DNA from 4 places in the Weizmannia agrestimuris genome. Region 4 is predicted to be linked to each of the others. Evidence: predicted binding sites of a transcription regulator. Region 4 holds the regulator's gene; each other region holds the start of a gene.
The links. The regulator LexA, encoded in region 4, represses DNA repair genes until DNA is damaged. The targets are predictions, from matches to a motif close to CGAACATATGTTCG.
Positions count from the first base shown of each region.

Region 1: the regulator LexA is predicted to act here: its motif matches at 2,704-2,717, upstream of ruvA (Holliday junction branch migration protein RuvA).
Region 2: the regulator LexA is predicted to act here: its motif matches at 2,106-2,119, upstream of NFR98_RS01650 (DNA polymerase IV).
Region 3: the regulator LexA is predicted to act here: its motif matches at 2,059-2,072, upstream of parE (DNA topoisomerase IV subunit B).

Region 1 covers NZ_CALPDC010000004.1:126,869-131,516, reverse strand. Annotated here, with positions in the region: gene queA (tRNA preQ1(34) S-adenosylmethionine ribosyltransferase-isomerase QueA) at 1-784, opposite strand, end outside; gene NFR98_RS03900 (DUF2905 domain-containing protein) at 820-1,026, opposite strand; gene ruvB (Holliday junction branch migration DNA helicase RuvB) at 1,023-2,021, opposite strand; gene ruvA (Holliday junction branch migration protein RuvA) at 2,038-2,640, opposite strand; gene NFR98_RS03885 (YebC/PmpR family DNA-binding transcriptional regulator) at 3,139-3,858, opposite strand; gene NFR98_RS03880 (aminoglycoside phosphotransferase family protein) at 3,970-4,648, opposite strand, start outside.
Region 2 covers NZ_CALPDC010000002.1:66,213-70,860, reverse strand. Annotated here, with positions in the region: gene NFR98_RS01660 (glycoside hydrolase family 18 protein) at 1-307, shown strand, start outside; gene NFR98_RS01655 (YolD-like family protein) at 458-799, opposite strand; gene NFR98_RS01650 (DNA polymerase IV) at 796-2,031, opposite strand; gene NFR98_RS01645 (SDR family NAD(P)-dependent oxidoreductase) at 2,183-2,980, opposite strand; gene proC (pyrroline-5-carboxylate reductase) at 3,481-4,308, shown strand; gene rnz (ribonuclease Z) at 4,350-4,648, opposite strand, start outside.
Region 3 covers NZ_CALPDC010000033.1:4,677-9,324, forward strand. Annotated here, with positions in the region: gene parC (DNA topoisomerase IV subunit A) at 1-37, opposite strand, end outside; gene parE (DNA topoisomerase IV subunit B) at 34-2,013, opposite strand; gene NFR98_RS11780 (CoA-binding protein) at 2,271-2,684, opposite strand; gene plsY (glycerol-3-phosphate 1-O-acyltransferase PlsY) at 2,863-3,462, shown strand; gene NFR98_RS11790 (HesB/YadR/YfhF family protein) at 3,592-3,885, shown strand; gene NFR98_RS11795 (hypothetical protein) at 3,936-4,238, opposite strand; gene NFR98_RS11800 (acyl-CoA thioesterase) at 4,254-4,648, opposite strand, start outside.
Region 4 covers NZ_CALPDC010000002.1:182,235-186,882, reverse strand. Annotated here, with positions in the region: gene tkt (transketolase) at 1-303, opposite strand, end outside; gene NFR98_RS02295 (DUF896 domain-containing protein) at 422-655, opposite strand; gene NFR98_RS02290 (YneB family resolvase-like protein) at 746-1,399, opposite strand; gene yneA (cell division suppressor protein YneA) at 1,396-1,734, opposite strand; gene lexA (transcriptional repressor LexA) at 1,941-2,561, shown strand; gene glnA (type I glutamate--ammonia ligase) at 2,780-4,117, opposite strand; gene NFR98_RS02270 (MerR family transcriptional regulator) at 4,187-4,576, opposite strand.

The DNA.
Region 1 (4,648 bases), on a different contig from region 4:
TTTCAAGTGTGCGGGTGGAGGTGGTGCCAACAGAGACCACACGGCCGCCGTTTTCTTTTACTTCCGTAATCGTGCGGGCCGCTTCTTCTGATACCTGATAAAATTCCGCATGCATATCGTGGTTTTCAATATTTTCCTCATTGACGGGGCGGAAAGTGCCAAGGCCGACATGGAGCGTAATATAGACAATTTTCACGCCCATTGCCTCAATTTCTTTCAATAACGCTTCCGTAAAATGGAGCCCGGCAGTCGGCGCTGCGGCAGAACCCGGCTCTTTTGCATACACCGTCTGATAGCGGTCCTGGTCCTCGAGTTGTTCTTTAATATAGGGTGGCAGCGGCATTTTTCCGAGTTCATTCAGCACTTCGTAAAAAATTCCTTCGTACTGGAAATCCATTACCCGGCCGCCATGGTCCAGCTCCTCCGCACAAACGGCGGAAAGCTGCCCGTCGCCGAACCGGACAACCGTCCCTGTTTTCACACGTTTTGCCGGTTTGACAAGCGTTTCCCAGCGGTCTCCTTCGAGCTGTTTTAAAAGCAGCACTTCAATTTTTGCGCCTGTTTCGTCTTTTATGCCGAAAAGCCTTGCCGGCAGCACTTTTGTGTTGTTTAAGACAAGGCAGTCCCCCGGGCGCAAGTATTGTGTAATGTTTTTAAATACGCTGTGTTCAATTTCTCCTGTTTTTTTATCCAGTACCATCAGCCGACTGTCCGAACGATTTTTTAAAGGCGTTTGGGCAATCAGTTCTTCCGGCAGTTCATAATCAAATAAATCGAGTTTCATTGTTGTTTCCCCTTCATTTTGAATCCCATTTGCGGTTATTTGAACCGTCCAATGATATATAATAACACACTTAAGATCACGCTTAAAAGGATCGATGTTGCGATTGGAAAATAAAAGGTTGTGTTCCCTTTTTTAATGAGGATATCGCCCGGCAGCCGGCCGATTTTCGTAAACTGCATCAACAGGCCGATAGCAAAAAGAATCACGGCGATCGTCATCAGCACTTTTCCAAATCCGCTCATTCCGGTACCTCCATATGAAAATGTGCGTAGCAAAGCGGGGTCGCTACCCTGCCGCGCGGCGTGCGCTGCAAAAAGCCAATTTGCAGCAAATACGGCTCATATACATCTTCAATCGTTTCCCTTTCTTCCCCGATGCTGGCCGCAATCGTGTCGAGCCCGACAGGACCGCCCCGGAAGCGCTCTATGATCGCTTTTAACAGCTTATGATCAATATGGTCAAGCCCGCGTTTGTCAACTTGCAAAAGTTCAAGGGCATAATTGGCGATCTCAAGGGTGACCTTTCCGTCTCCTTTGACCTGGGCAAAGTCGCGCACCCTTCTTAACAGCCGGTTCGCAATCCGCGGCGTGCCCCGCGAACGCCTTGCAATTTCCGCTGCCCCCTCAGGCTCAATCGCCGTCTCGAGGATGCCGGCTGTCCGCAGCACAATTTCCGCCAGTTGCGCTTCGTTATAATATTCGAGCCGGCTGATCACCCCGAACCGGTCGCGCAGCGGTGCTGAAACCGAACCGGCCCTCGTCGTCGCCCCGATCAAGGTAAATGGGGGCAGGTCAAGGCGGATGGAGCGGGCACCCGATCCTTTGCCGATCACGATATCAAGGCAAAAGTCTTCCATTGCCGGGTACAGCACTTCTTCAATCGCTTTCGGCAGGCGGTGGATTTCGTCAATAAACAGTACTTCCCCCGGCTCAAGCGCGGTTAACACGCTGGCAAGATCGCCCGGCCGCTCGATGGCAGGCCCTGAAGTCGTCCGGATGTTCGCGCCCATTTCGTTTGCGATCACGGTGGCAAGCGTCGTTTTGCCAAGCCCCGGCGGACCATAAAGCAGCACGTGGTCAAGTGTTTCGCGCCGCCCTTTCGCCGCTTCAATAAACACGGCTAAATTATGCTTCACTTCATCCTGGCCGATATATTGCGCAAGGGTTTGCGGCCTGAGGCTCATTTCAAAGGAAACTTCCTGTTCATTTGCCTCGCCGGAAACTACGCGGTCTTCCATGCTCTCCCCTCCTCCATTATTTTACCATTGCTTTTAAAGCGAGTTTAATATATTCATCCGCAGAAAGCACTTCTTCCGGAAGTTTGGGCACCACTTTCGCGATTTCTTTTTCCGAATAGCCGAGCGCCGCCAAAGCGAGCATCGCTTCTTCGAGGTTTTGGTTGGTGGATGCAGGCACCGCTTTTTCCCCGCCTGCCTCGTCCGGCATCTCCGGCACGAGGCCTTGCAGCTTTCCTTTCAGATCAAGAATCATCTGCCTTGCCGTTTTTTTGCCGACACCGGGGAATTTGACAAGGAAAGATTCATTTTCATTCTCAATGGCGTCAACAACCTGCTGCGGCTGCCCGTACGCAAGAATGGCAAGCGCCCCTTTTGGCCCGATGCCGGAAACATTGAGCAGCTTTTGAAACAGCGCCCGTTCTTCCGCCGTTTCAAAACCGTAAAGCGCGATCAGATCTTCGCGCACATGCTGGTATGTAAAAATTTTTCGTTCTTGTCCGATGCTTTTTGAAAAAATATACGGGTTCGGCGCCAGCAGCCGGTAGCCGATCCCCCCGTTTTCCACGACAATGTAATCCGGGCTCACGGAATCAATGATGCCTTTAATATATTCGTACAACCTTCCCACACGCTCCTCAAAAACTTGCTATCCCATATTGTACCACAGAATGCAACCGTTTTGGGAACGAATGTCCGGTCCCTCCTTTTTTTCCGGCCGGATGATTCCTAAGGCTGGGCGCTTTTCCTGTTTCCATGGCGAAAGGAAACGCCTGCATCCGGAGACAGATCCGTGTCCGTGTGGCATACCGGGCTCACTTTTTTTCGAATACTCGCTGCCTCTTAACGACCTTCCCGGATTTCCAGCCGAAACCATCGTCCGGGTTTTAACGGCACGATTCTTTAGCCACAGTGCAGCCGGTTTAAAAACGGCATGGTCCCCTTTCCGCAGTGCACCGGTCTAAAACAGCATGGTCCTCTCTCGTAGTGCGCCGGTTTAAAAACAGCAAGGGCCCTCTCCACAGTGTAACCGGTTGGATACAGGGCTAACCGGCTTTGCTGCAAAAAAGTCACTTTCCGCACCCGGCCGGACCGGGTGCGGAAAGTGACTGGGACATTATCATTCGGCGTTATGGTAAACTTCCTGGACATCGTCATCGTCTTCCAGCCTGTCCAGCAATCGCTCCATCTTTTCTTTTTGCGCTTCATCCAAAGCAATTGTGTTTTGCGGCACCATGGTAATTTCTGCTCGGGCAAACGTAAAGCCTTGTTCCTCGAGGTTCTTCTTCACATCCATGAATTGCTCCGGATCTGTATAAATTTCAAACACTTCATCGCTCGTTTCCATTTCCTCGGCGCCTGCTTCAATCGCGGCAAGCAGCATTCCGTCTTCATCTATCTCGAGCCCTTCCCGCTCAATGACAAGATAGCCTTTGCGGTCAAACAGGAAAGACACGCATCCGTTTTCGCCGAGATTTCCGCCGTTGCGCGAAAACGCAACACGGACATTGGAAGCGGTCCGGTTTTTATTATCGGTTAAAGCCGTGACCATGACGGCAACGCCGCCCGGCCCGTACCCTTCATATGTGATTTCCTCGTAATGTTCGGCGTTTTGGCTGCCGCTTGCTTTCTCGATGGCGCGTTTAATATTGTCATTCGGCATATTGGCGGCCTTTGCCTTTTCAATGACTAGGCGGAGGCTTGAGTTCGCTTCCGGGTCAGGCCCGTTTTTCGCCGCTACATAAATTTCCTTTGCCAGTTTTTGAAAGATTTTTCCGCGCTTTGCATCTTGCGCATTTTTTCTGCCTTGAATATTTTTCCATTTGGAATGGCCGGACATGGCCATCACTCCTTTCTGACAGCGCTGATACAGTCCCCTATTACTATACCATACTCGCCCGAAAGGAGGATGAAAAGCATTATGCTGGCCGTAAGCGTCCAGGTTTTTCCGTTATGCTTGCAAACGCCTTTTTACTTCTTTTTGAAAGCGGGCGCGTTCCCCGAATTGCCCGATGGAAAGCAGGGAAAGATGCGGCCAGTACTGCTCTTTTTCTTTTTTGCCGCTTCCAACAAACCGGTTCCACTCTCTTAAAACATCCGTCGGGTAAAGGAGCGCCTCAAGAAAAGTTTCCCTGTCCGGCGCACCGTCCAGCATTCCCCACTTTTCAAGAGCAGCAAGCGACCATGAAGCAGCGGGCAAAACCCGGTTGCAAAACTGGAGATCATCGGTCCAGGCCGGGGCAAGGCGGGCAAGGTCAAAATCAATCAAATACAGTTCCCCGTTTTTCGCACGCAAAAAATTATGGTGGGCAACATCACCGTGCGTGATGCAATACGGCGGACGGTGAAGCAAATGCTGTTTTTTCTCAAGCCGGTTTAACGCCTCGGCTGCCCATCTTTCGTACGCGGCAAAATACGTTTCCGGCAAATACCGGACAATTTGTTCTTTGTTTTCCAGAAATGTCCGGTACCGCGCCTGCCATTTTCTCAGCTGGAAAAAGCGCGGAAATTCCATTTTTACGGCTTGCGGAAAGTGCGCGGTCTTTTCGTGATACTGTTTTAACAGGCGGAAAGCGGCGTGGATGTCTGCTTCCGTCCCGAAGGTAAAACCGGCCGGGTCTTCTTCAATG
Region 2 (4,648 bases), 120 kb from region 4:
CTGGAGAATCCCGTGGCGCGCAGGCACAACGGCGCGCACGATCAGCCCGCATGAAGCCCTTTCCTTGGCGGCACGGTACGGGGCTGACATCCGCTACCACCCGACCGACCAGGCGCCTTATTTCCGTTACACCGATGCATCAGGCCAGCAGCATGAAGTCTGGTTTGAAGATGCGCGCAGCATGCGGGCAAAAATCAATTTGCTAAACGAATACGGGCTGCGTGGAATCAGCTACTGGGTGCTCGGCAACCCGTTTCCCGAAAACTGGGTCGTACAGCAGGCACTCATTCAGGCAAGAAAACGGTAATCCGCAACAAAGCGTACGGATGCCCTAAGATTGATTTCATAAATGCTGCTTCTTGCTGCAACAGGATGCGTCCAAACCGCCGGTGCTGCATTTTTCTGCATCGCCCGCACGAAAATCCATCCGGCAGGCTTTTTCAGGCTTGCCGGTTTTTCATGCCCAGTCCACTTCTGTCACCGCGGAAAGTTTGATCGATATCCGCTCCCCTGTCTCCCCTGCCAGCTCCAGCTTTTTTTCGAGCGGCCGGAATTTTGTAATGGTACCGGTGGCGGTAAAGAAATTTCCCGCTTCAAAGAAACGGACCGTAACCGGCACGCGCAGCCGGCAGGCAGATATGAGCATATGGTTCATCTCTTCAAGCTGCTGCTCATCGAGTTCGGGCTTTGCCTGTTTTTCCTGTTCTTTCTGCCATTTTAAAAGTGCCTGCTTATGCTCGGGCAAAAACATGCGTGACCCTTCCCAAAGTTTGTTACCGCGCTGCAGGTATCCGCTCATTTGTAATGCCCTCCTATCTTTTTGGCACGTTCAAGCGCCTGGCCGGCATCAAGCAGCGACACGGCGCGGATGACGGCGCCGGAACCGTATTTCTGCTTGATGCGGTCGACCGCATACCCAATCTTTCTTTCCCCTTCCCTGTTTTCAAACAGATCAAGCTGCCGGATATCATCCCGCGACAGGCGCGACAGCCCGACGCTGATACGGCGGACCGGATTTCCGTCCCAAAACGAAAGAAACAGCCGGCACGCCGCCCGGTAAACGTCCATTGTCCCGTTTGTCGGCGCCAGAAGCGTCATCTGGCGGTGAAAGCCGGACGGATGGGCATAATCCGCCCCCTGGCAGCCGACCGAAACACAAGCGCCCATGACGCCTGAAGTACGCGCCCGGAAACAGACTTCCTCGCAAAGTTCAAGAAGGGCAACTTTGATTTCATGCTCAAAATCGGCGTAGTCGCGCGGCAGCGTCATCGCATGCCCGATCGCTTTCTGTCCGACGTGCGATTCTTTCGAGACGGGCGACTCATCAATGCCGTTTGCCGTCTCCCACAGTACCTGGCCGCCAATCCCCCACCGTTTTTTTAAAACAGAAAGTGGAAAGCAGGCAAGCGCACCGATTGTATAAATGCCGAGCCGCTTCAGATGCTGCTCCATCCGGCTGCCGACACCGAACATCCTGCCAACCGGCAAAGGCCATAAATGCGTTTTGAGATGATGGTGATCCAGTTCAAAAATGCCGGTTTTGTTTTTCTTCGCAAAATGGTCGCACGCCATTTTGGCCAGCACTTTGTTCGGCCCGATCCCGCAGCGGGCATACACGCCGGTTTCTTCCATGATGTCCCGCTGGATTTGCGCGGCGATCTCGCGCGGCTCTCCGAACAGTCGCCTGCTGCCCGTTACATCCATGAACTGCTCGTCAACGGAATACGGTTCAACCATATCCGTATAGCGGGCAAGAATCGAAGAAATCTGCACCGATACATCGAGATAGCGCTGCATGCGCGGCCGAACAATAACGGCATCCGGGCAGAGCTGCTGCGCTTCCCACAGGCGGAGCGCATTCTTCACGCCGCGCTTTTTCGCGAGCGGGCAGGCAGCGAGCACCACCCCGGACCGGCGCGCCGGATCCCCCGATACGATCACGGGTTTATCCCTGTACGCCGGATGATCGGCTTTTTCCACACTTGCATAAAAAGACTGCATATCGACGAGAAAAATCACACGCTGGCTCATCTTTCAACCCCTCTTACCTTAGAAACTAAGCAAACAACACGAACTATAGTTCTTATTCTATTCCTCATTATAAACGAATATACGTTCTTTCGCCAATTGTTTTTTTAGGCAGAGGGGCTATATTTTTCCAAAACGCGCATCACACCGGCTGCTATTTTTTAAAGAAAGCCTGCCGTCCGAGCCTTTCCACAAGCCCGGGGAAAAGCGCATGGATGGTAGCGGATGCATTCATCCATTTTGGCGCATTGATTTCACGCCGATTTACAAGCATCGTATCCGTTATTTTTTCTGCAAGTTTTTCGGGATCCAGCATCCATTTTTCAATATTTTTCCGGTAGGTGCCGGACCGGTCGGCGATGTCGAAAAAACCGGTTGCAACCGGGCCGGGATGAACGGCTGTCACATAGACGCCAAAGCGCGCCATTTCCATGCGGAGGCTGTCCGTAAAGCCGCGCACTGCAAACTTGCTGGCCGCATAGACGCTTGATTTCGGGGTCGCCATTTTGGCCGCCTGGGAAGCGATATTGATAATATGGCCGGCACGGTTTTTTTGCATATGCGGGACGACCGCTTTGGTGCAGGCAATGAGCCCGATGACATTGACATCAAACATCCCCCTGACATCCTCGATGCGGATATCCTGCACTTCATCAAAAACGCCGAAACCGGCATTGTTCACGAGCACATCAATATGGCCGCAGCGGTTGTAAATCGATTCAAAAACAGCAGGAATTTTGCCGTGTTCCGCCACATCGCAGCGAACGGTCAGGCACGAAACCGGGTAAGCTGCTTCGATCTCCGCCTTGATTTTTTCAAGCTTGTCGAGGCTTCTGGCGAGCAGAACAAGGTTAGCCCCGTTTTTGGCGGCGGCAAAGGCGATTTTTTCGCCGAGGCCGCCGGAAGCGCCGGTAATCACGATCGTTTTCTTCCGGATCCGTTTATTTGCCATGTTTCCATCTTCTCCCTTCTATCTTGAAAATTTTCATTCCTCCGCTGGTGCCGTTTGCCGCGGCATGGATGCCTATTCTGAAAAATGGTGCCGGCCGATTTTCATGCTTCCTCCCGTGCCGCGTTCATTGCGGCATGCACGCCTGGTACCATTTTAAAATGGCCGGGCACGGATTTTTTATCTGAAAATTCGCGGAACCGCCCTTGACAACTCCTCGATTTTTCTTCATAATAAGTAATACCATTTTGATAAGCGATCGGCTGTGACCAGGACCAGTAAGCCGGGCATGATGCAAGAGAGCGGGGTTCTCAGGCTGGAAAACTCCGCCATCCGCTGCCCGGCCGAACCTGCCTGTGAGCTGTTTGGCAAAACCAAACCGGATGAAAACCGTTAACCAAATGAGATGCAGGATGGATTCCTGCAATAAAGGTGGTACCGCGGAACATGCCCTTTCGTCCTTTACGGATGAAGGGGTTTTTTGCTTGAAAGGAGGCATTTGCATGAAAATATCATTTATTGGTGCCGGGTCGATGGCCGAGGCGATGATCAGCGGCATGCTTGAAAAAAGAATCGTAAAAGCCGGGGACATTCGCGCCCATAACCGCACGAACAAGAAAAGGCTCCGCACGTTGGAACAGAAATACGGCATCCAGACTGCAAAAGGCCTTAAGCAGCTTTTTGAAGGCCCCGACGTGGTCATCTTAGCCGTAAAACCGAAAGATGCCCCAGATGTGCTCGAATCGGTCCGTCCGCTCATATCTCCGGACACCCTGCTCGTTTCAGTAGCGGCCGGCATCACCATTCCGTTTATCGAAAACAAGATTGGCCGGCATATTCCCGTTGCGCGCGCAATGCCGAACACATCGGCGAAAGTCGGACTGTCGGCAACCGGCATTGCCTTTAACGCCGCTGCGACAAAACAGCACCGGCACCGGGCGTTTGCCATATTTTCGGCTGTCGGCATGACTACGGCCGTAAAAGAAGAACAGCTCGATGCTGTAACAGGGCTTTCGGGAAGCGGACCGGCGTATATTTATTATATCGCCGAAGCGCTCCAGCAGTCAGCTGCAGAAATCGGGCTCGACGCACAAACGGCAAAACAATTTATCCTCCAGACGATCATCGGCGCAGCAGAAATGCTGAAAACTTCAGCAGAACCGCCGGAAGCGCTCCGGAAAGCCGTCACAAGCCCGAACGGCACCACAGAAGCCGCGATCCGCGTCCTTGACGAACGCGAGGTCAAACAAGCTTTCATTGACTGTGTAAAAGCAGCTGCAAAGCGAGCAAATGAGTTATCGAACGCAGGGAAAGAACCCGCAAGAGAATAACCGGCAATAAAAAAAGCGGCAGGCAAGCCGCTTTTTTTGCTTTACAAAACAGGCACTTCCATCAAATCATGGACAAGCAGACTGTCCGGGAATAAAGCTTGCGCTTCCTGCTCAAGCGCCGGCCAGTCTTCTTTTCCGTACCTGGCACTAATATGGGTAAGAAGCAGCCGTTTTGCCCCCGCCTGCTTTGCCGTTTGCGCCGCGTCCGCCGTCGTCGAGTGAAAATAATCATGCGCCATTTGCCCGCTCTCCTTGTTAAACGTTGCTTCGTGAACGAGAAGATCGGCATTGGCTGCGAGCCGGATTTCCGCCTCATTCGGCCTTGTATCGCCAAGGATGG
Region 3 (4,648 bases), on a different contig from region 4:
CCAAAGGCAAATCTTGAAAACGTTCAGCCGTCTTCATCCGTTCATGTCCCCTTCCTCAATCATCAAATTCTCATTGTCTAAAATATTGGTGTCGTCCTCAAGCCCGAATTCCACATGATTTTCAATCCATTGCCGGCGCGGTTCAACCTTATCGCCCATAAGCGTGGTCACCCGCCGTTCAGCCCGGGCCGCATCATCAATACGGACACGGATCAAAGTCCGCGTTTCCGGATTCATCGTCGTTTCCCAAAGCTGGTCGGCGTTCATTTCACCGAGCCCTTTATAACGCTGCAGGATATAGCCGCGCCCGACTTTTTTGATCGTTTCATCCAGTTCTTTTTCGGTCCAAGCATATTCCACGATTTCTTTCCTGCCGGTGCCTTTGCTGACTTTATAAAGCGGTGGCAGCGCGATGTACACTTTTCCCGCTTCAATCAAAGGCCGCATATAGCGGTAAAAGAACGTAAGAAGCAGCACCTGGATGTGGGCACCGTCCGTGTCGGCATCGGTCATAATAATGACTTTGTCGTAATTGACGTCTTCCAAATTGAATTCAGGGCCGACGCCGGCACCAATCGTATAAATAATGGTATTGATTTCTTCATTTTTAAAAATATCCGCAAGCTTTGCTTTTTCCGTATTGATGACTTTTCCGCGCAGCGGCAAAACAGCCTGGAATTTCCGGTCGCGCCCCTGTTTCGCAGAACCGCCCGCGGAATCCCCTTCAACGAGATACAGTTCGTTCCGCTGCGGATTGCGGCTTTGCGCCGGCGTCAGCTTTCCGGACAAAGTCGTTTCCGATTTCTTCCGCTTTTTGCCACTTCTCGCTTCTTCCCGTGCTTTCCTCGCTGCTTCCCTTGCCTGCGACGCCTTGATGGCTTTCCGGATTAAAAGATTGCTCGTATCCGGGTTTTCTTCAAGAAAATAAGAAAGGTGTTCCGAAACAATCGTATCAACTGCAGAGCGGGCTTCACTTGTGCCAAGTTTCCCTTTCGTTTGTCCTTCAAATTGGAGCAGTTCTTCCGGAATGCGGACGGAAATAATGGCGGACAGCCCTTCGCGGATATCCGTCCCTTCTAAGTTTTTATCTTTTTCTTTTAACAGCCCGGTTTTTCTTGCATAATCGTTCACGACGCGCGTCAATGCCGTTTTTGCCCCGGCTTCGTGCGTGCCGCCGTCTTTCGTGCGCACGTTGTTCACGAAAGATAAAATGTTTTCCGAAAAGCCGTCGTTAAACTGAAACGCAAATTCCGCTTCGATTCCGTTTGTTTCCCCCTCGATAAACACAACCGGATGGAGCACTTCTTTTCCTTCGTTCAAGTACTGGACAAAGGCTTCAATGCCGTTTTCGTAGTGGAACAGATCATGCCGCCCGAAACGTTCATCAGTGATTTCAATTTTTAACCCTTTTAAAAGAAAGGCCGATTCGCGCAGCCGTTCGCATAATGTATCGTAGTTAAAAGTGATGGTGCTAAAAATGGACGGGTCGGGTTTAAAATGGATCGTTGTGCCGGTCTTATTGGTTTTCCCGGTTTTCTCGAGCGTTGTTTCCGGTTTGCCGCCGTCACGGAAACGCTGTTCATACACGTAACCGTCGCGATGTATGGTAACAACAAGCCATTCCGACAGGGCATTGACGACGGACGCGCCGACACCGTGCAGGCCGCCGCTCGTTTTATAGCCGCCCTGCCCAAATTTTCCGCCGGCGTGCAAAATCGTCAAGATCACTTCTGTCGTCGGCTTACCGAGCTTGTGCATCCCGACCGGCATGCCGCGCCCGAAGTCCTGGACGCTGATGCTGTTATCTTTGTGAATGTTGACGATGATATGGTTTCCGTACCCGGACAGCGCCTCATCCACCGCATTGTCGACGATTTCATAGACAAGATGGTGCAAACCGCGCGCATCGGTCGACCCGATGTACATGCCCGGCCTTTTCCTTACGGCCTCCAGCCCTTCCAGCACCTGGATTGCATCATCATTATATTCCAATATATTTTGTTTCTTCGCCACATCTATTCCCCTTTCAATTGCAAAGCACGTGCACCGGCGTTCATAAGAACAAATATTCGTTCTCATTATAACATCATTTGCCGTTTTTATCATACTCATTTTAACGATAAAACGGAATTTGTAAAAGGGCATGCGGAAATGACGGGAACGGGAGGGGCAAAGCAACGGTTATAAAAACTTCTCCAGTAAACGGCCGTTTTATTGGGAAAATATAAAGAAAGCAAGCGCCCTTTAAGCTGGCGCCTGCTTGAAAAAGCCTATTTTGTCAGGGCATGTTCCACTTTAATGCAGCGGTTCATCACTACCGTATAGCCTTTTTCTTTTAAAAACCGGTACGCTTCTTCGTTTTCGATGCCAAGTTGCGCCCAGAAAACATCCGCATCGATTTCATCAAACTCCCGTGCCAGCTCCGGCAAATATTCGGGCCGCCTGAAAATATCGACAATGTCCACATGGCCTTCGATATCTTTTAAAGACGGAACAGCCTTTTCCCCGAGAATTTCCGTTGCTTTCGGATTGACCGGAATAATCTCATAGCCGGCATCCTGCATGGCTTTGGCTACCGTATAAGATGTTTTTTCCGGGTTATTGCTCAAGCCAACCACTGCAATTCGTTTTGCTTTTTGTAAAATTTCCCTGATTTCTTCCCTGCTCGGATTTTCGATTGCCATTTGATCAACACCTCTCCTTTCTTGTACTTTCGCCAGTCTGATCCCAACTTAAACATTCACTTGATCTTTTCCAATTCCTGCTCGGTTAGAAAATCTGCACGGAATCGGCAAAAAATATTCCTCTTTCCTTTAAGAACATGCTACAATAAGCATAGATTTTTTCCAAGGAGTTTTGTACATGAATATTGTCCTGATGATCCTTTTGGCTTACCTGCTCGGCTCAATCCCGACAGGCCTGATCGTTGGTAAGCTTTTTTACGGTATAGACATCCGCGAACACGGCAGCGGAAATCTCGGTGCGACCAATACGTTCCGTGTGCTCGGGTTCAAAGCCGGCAGTGTCGTAACAGTGGTGGATATTCTGAAAGGGACAATCGCCACCTTATTGCCCCACTTTTTTGGCCTGGAGCATACGGTGCACCCGCTTTTAATCGGGATGATCGCTGTTATCGGCCATATGCTTCCGGTATTTGCCAAATTTAAAGGCGGCAAAGCGGTGGCAACTTCCGCCGGCGTTGTTCTTGCCTATCAATGGCCATTGTTTGTCATGGTCATCATCGTTTTTTTGATTACATTAAAATGGAGCAAATACGTTTCGCTTTCTTCTATCATGGCGGCTGTTTTTGGCATCCTGTATACGCTCATTTATATGATCGTGACGCATGACTGGCCGCTGTTTGTCATCGTTCTGGCGCTCGCCTCTTTCATTATTTACCGCCATAAAGCCAATATTAAGCGGATTAAAAATAAGACCGAGCCGAAAGTCAAATGGATGTAAGGCAGCCATTTTTTCTAAAACCGGATATTTCCTGCAAACCCGGAACCGGTCCAGAGGCAAAAGGTTAGGGGAAAAGCGTGCTTTGGTCTATAATGAAAATGCAAAAGGCAGTTGGAAGGAAGTGGCGGCATGAAAATTCACATTACAGATGAGGCGGTAAACTGGTTTAAAAGGGAACTGGAACTGGATGACGGCGAATCCGTCCGCTTTTTTGCCAAATATGGCGGTTCCACGCCTATCCAGCACGGATTTTCACTTGGCGTTCAAAAGGACATTCCCGACGATCCGGCGGCGGCCGTTGAACGGAACGGCAATGCCTTTTTCATTGAAAGCACGGACGAATGGTATTTTGACGGCCATGATTTGTATATCGGGTACGACCCGGAACGGGATGAACCGGTATACGAATATAAAAAAGGTTAAAACCGGGATCATCCGGCAGCTGCTCTTTTGCTGCCAGTGATGCCGGTTTTTTATTTTAAAAATTTTTTTGTTTCCGCAAGGCGCCCTTCTTTTTGCAAAATCTCCCGCTGTTTTTGGCCAAGCAGGTCAAAATGGCTGTAACCGTCTTTGCGGACATGGATCCATTCTTTTTTCAGCTGGTAGCGCGCTCCCCATGCAGCGAGTTTCTCAAGATCTTTACAGCCGACTTTTGTGACCGATTTTGCGCTGGGGAAACGGTCGTCCAGCCAAAAATGCGTTAAAAACGCAATTTCCCCGTGGTCAATCGCCGCTTTCCACGCTTTGACCTGGTTGCGGTGTATGCCAAAAGCCAAAATTCATCCCCCGCTTTATGATTTTTTTGCTTTTTCATATGCTTCATGCCATTTTGGGTAGAGGCGGCGGAACGCAACCGGGCGGAAACTGTCTTTTTTTACGCAGACATGTGTTGAACTCGCGGCCACGGCAAGGTCGCCGGTTTCTGTGTAAACCTCATAGCCGTACTTTACGCGCAGCCCGTCATATGCATCGACCCATGTTTTCACGGTCACCGTTTCCCCGTAACGGGCCGGTTTTTTGTATGAAATTTGAATATCGATGACCGGCGACAAAATCCCGTCTTTTTCCATATCTGCATAGCGGAAGCCAAGGTCTTCGATTAATTTCGTCCGCCCCACTTCCATCCAGACAAGATAATTAGCATGGTACACAACCCCCATTTGGTCTGTTTCCGCATATCGCACTT
Region 4 (4,648 bases):
ACCCGGGGTTTTGCTGCCATATTGCCGGAAATTTTTAATATCATCCATGCTTAATGCATAACCGGATAAATGGAGCAGGCTATAGAGCAGCATGGAACCATGCCCTGCGGATAATACGAAACGGTCCCGGTTAAACCAGTGCGGGTTTTCCGGATTATGGTTCAAATATCTTGTCCAGAGGGTGTATGCCATTGGTGCAGCCCCCATCGGAAGCCCCGGATGACCGGATTTTGCTTTTTCGATGGCGTCAATGGACAATGTTCGGATTGTTGTGACTGCCAGTTCGTCCGTTTTATCAAACATCTGTTAACATCCTTTCTTCATGGGTTACAACTCTATATTAAGGCAAGTGAAACCCATAACACAACTCTTTTACCATTTTGTATGGATTTTGTAAGAAAAAAGCAGGATGGTTTCCTTTTTAGTGCAGCTTTCTTTTTGTTTGAATTTGCTTAATTTTTTCAGGGGTAACGTCCTGGCCAGCCGGGTCAAGCACACGGACATTTTCAATCGTTTTTCTGAATGAAGAGCGGAACGCCTGCAAATACTCGCTTCGCAATTTTGACTGTTCCTTTGCTTCTTCACTTGTCAGGGCGCCGGTTTTCGCTTTTTTCGCCAATTCGTTAATCCTTGCCATTTTTTCTTTTGAAAGCATATTTTCTCTCCTTTTATCCGTAATTGATGCCATCTTACTAAAATATGGACCCGCCTGCAACGAAAGCGCACCCGTGAAACGGTTTTGATACTATTTATCATGCCCCGTTTCCTCCATATATTCCCTGTAACGCCGGTGGACGGTTGCTTTTGAAACTTGGTAGCCGAAACCGCGCATAGTCGCAGCAATTTCTTGAAAAGTCAAGCCGTTATCCCGCAGGCGGATAATTTCTTCAACCGGCACTTCCTTTCGCTCCCTGCCGTCCGGATTCCGCTTCCCTTTTAAATTTTTTTCCGGACGGTAGCCGTTTTTGACTGCACGCTCCATTCCCCTTTTAATTTTTAAGTTATGCAGCTTTCGCTGATACTCTTCAACCATGCTGACAATTTTCAGCACCATTGAATCAGATTCCGAAAGCTCCAATTCTCCGTTTTGCGCATAACAATATACTTTAATCCCTTTTTTATATAAAAAATGAAGCAATGCAATTTTTGCATTTCCTCTTCCGATCCGTGTTTCATCCTGCACCAGTACGGCGTCAATCTTTTCATTTTCAATCGTATCAAGAAGATCAAGGATGCCGGGCCTGTCCAGGTCATAGCCGCTTGCCCGGTCACAGATCACCCCGGCCACTTGAAAACCGTGGGAATCCGAAAGCTTCTCCAGCTCTTCCCGCTGCCTCGCCAAGGAAGTTTCCTGGCTTTCTTTTTCCGTGCTTACTCTGCAATATAAAACAACTTTCATTTTTTCGTCTCCCGTTGTGATTTCATCGCAAGTTCCCTATTATCATCGCTGAATTCATTTTTTTCTATTGGAATGACAATTTTTTCGCCGGCTTTGATCATGTTGCCGTCAATATCATTATGACGCTCAACCCAGCTGATAAATGCTTCCCTCGACATTTTGCCCTTTTCCGCATACTGCCCGGCGATGTTCCAAAGCGTATCGCCCTCTGTGACGCTGATTTTGATATAGTGTGGGGATGGATCCCGCAGACTTCCAATCATGAAAAATCCGAAAACAAGCGTAAGCCCTGCTAAAATCATAACATAGTTATACTTTTTCCATAATCGTGACATCTCCATCTTCCTCCCGCGAATATTCGTTCGTCCAATCACCAGTTCTATTATAAAACGAACGCCTGTTTTTCGTCAACATTTTTTCGAACTTACGTTTGTTTTATCTGCTGCAATGTGATATAATAATAGCAAATAATGGCATTCCTCCCGTAAACGTCCCCATACGCAGCGCGGGTGCCAAACAAAACTGTGACGAGGTGAATAGAATGGCAAAACTATCAAAACGGCAACAGGCGATACTTGATTTCATCAAGCATGAAGTAAAAACAAAAGGTTATCCCCCTTCCGTGCGGGAAATCGGCCAGGCAGTCGGACTTGCTTCCAGTTCAACTGTCCATGGCCATCTCGCAAGGCTTGAAAGCAAGGGGTTGATCAGGCGCGACCCTACAAAGCCGAGAGCGATTGAAATTTTGGACCATGATGAAGAAATACCGGCCCAAAATGTTGTCAATGTGCCTGTTGTCGGAAAAGTAACAGCAGGCATACCGATTACCGCTGTAGAAAATATTGAAGAGTATTTTCCGCTTCCGGAACATCTTGTCCCGTCTGACGAGTCCGTCTACATGCTGGAAATTGAAGGGGACAGCATGGTGGATGCCGGGATTTTAAACGGCGATTATGTGATTGTCCGCTCCCAGCAGACGGCAAACAACGGAGATATCGTGGTCGCTATGACAGATGAAAATGAAGCGACAGTAAAAAGATTTTTCAAGGAAAAAGACTACTTCCGGCTGCAACCTGAAAACCAGACAATGGAACCGATCATATTGAAAAACGTCACCATTCTCGGCGTTGTCATCGGGCTGTACAGGCAAATGGTGCACTGATCAAAAAGAAGCAGTTTCGGCTGCTTCTTTTTTAATAGAGCATATGCGAGTTTGATGGCAAAAATGCCTGTGACACTTGAGGATTTCTGGGCTTCCAATCTATTTTCGAAGGAAAAATCGGGGCAATTAATGGGCATTTTGTTTTTCTGGGCGTTCGACGCAAAAATGCCCGATAAACAAAAACCCCTCAAAGCCTTACGCTTCAAGGGGTTTCTTGCTTAATACATTTCGATATACTGGTCGCGTTCCCATTGGTGGACTTGTGTGCGGAACATATCCCATTCAATTTCCTTAGCTTCAAGGAAGTGTTCGAGAATGTGATCGCCAAGGGCGTCTACCATTACATCATCCGATTTTAAGTTTTCCAGCGCCTGCAGCAGTGTGCCCGGGAGGTCGACAATGCCGGCTTCTTCTCTTTCTTCTTTCGTCATGACATAGATGTTGCGGTCGACCGGTTCCGGCGCCTGCAATTTGTTCGCGATGCCGTCAAGCCCTGCTTTTAACAGGACGGCGAGCGCGAGATACGGATTGGCAGACGGGTCAACGCTGCGCACCTCAACGCGCGTGCTTAAACCGCGGGAAGCCGGAATCCGCATGAGCGGGCTGCGGTTGCGAGCGGACCAGGCAACATAACAAGGCGCTTCATAACCCGGCACAAGCCGTTTATAGGAGTTCACCGTCGGATTCGTGACAGCCGTAAAGTTCGAAGCATGCTTCATAATGCCGGCAATGAACTGGTATGCCGTATCGCTCAGCTGCAGTTCTGCATCGTTCGGGTCATAGAATGCATTTTCTTTTCCTTTAAAAAGCGAAAGATTGGTGTGCATCCCGGAACCGTTCACGCCAAACAACGGTTTCGGCATAAACGTCGCATGCAGGCCATGTTTGCGTGCAATCGTCTTGACCACCAGTTTAAAGGTCTGGATATTGTCGCATGCCCTGACTGCATCCGCATATTTAAAATCAATTTCGTGCTGGCCGGGTGCAACTTCATGGTGGGACGCTTCAATTTCAAAGCCCATTTCCTCGAGTTCCAATACGATGTCGCGCCGGCAGTTTTCGCCAAGGTCCGTCGGCGCCAGGTCAAAATAGCCGCCGTTGTCGTTCAGCTCCAGTGTCGGTTCATTTTTTTCATTCAGCTTGAAGAGGAAGAATTCCGGTTCAGGCCCAAGATTAAAACTCGTGAAGCCAAGTTCTTCCATTTCTTTCAATACCCGTTTCAAATTATTCCGCGGATCACCTTCAAACGGGGTGCCGTCCGGATTATAAATATCGCAAATCAGACGGGCGACTTTCCCTTTCTCAGCGGTCCACGGGAAAATGACCCATGTATCATAGTCCGGATACAGATACATATCCGATTCTTCAATCCGGACAAACCCTTCAATCGAAGAGCCGTCGAACATGATTTTATTGTCGAGCGCTTTTTCAAGCTGGCTGAGCGGGATTTCCACGTTTTTAATCGTCCCCAAAATATCCGTGAACTGCAAGCGGATGAATTTCACATTTTGTTCTTCGGCATTCTTCAAAATATCTTCACGTGTAAACTTAGGCATGAACAGTATTCCTCCCTTTAGGCAATAAAAAGTATATATCTAAGCTATAAAACTAGCTTTTCAACAATGTTAATGGAAAAACCGGGGCGCATCGGACAACCGCTGGCTCGGTCTTTGAAAACGGCCGGCCTGCAGCAGTTCCTGGCGAAGCCGTTTGCGGATTTCTTCATCCGTTACATGATTTTTGACGAGTACCGGCCCGGTTCCGCGGCGGTCGTTCATCAATAAGATTTTTTTGATGCCTGCAATATTGATCCCCTGATCCAGCAAATCTTTAATATCAAGAAGCCGGTCGACATCATTTAAAGAATAAAGGCGGCGATTGCCTTCCGTTCTTGCCGGTGTAATCAGCTCGTGTTCTTCATAATAGCGGATCTGCCGGGCCGATAAATCTGTTAGCTTCATAACGGTTCCGATCGGCAAAAGCGGCATCGAACGGCGGATTTCTTTTCGACCCATGTTATACGCTCCTTTTCTTTATATTTTTACTATATTCCATGTGAGTTTTTTTGTCAACAAAATGTTATATTT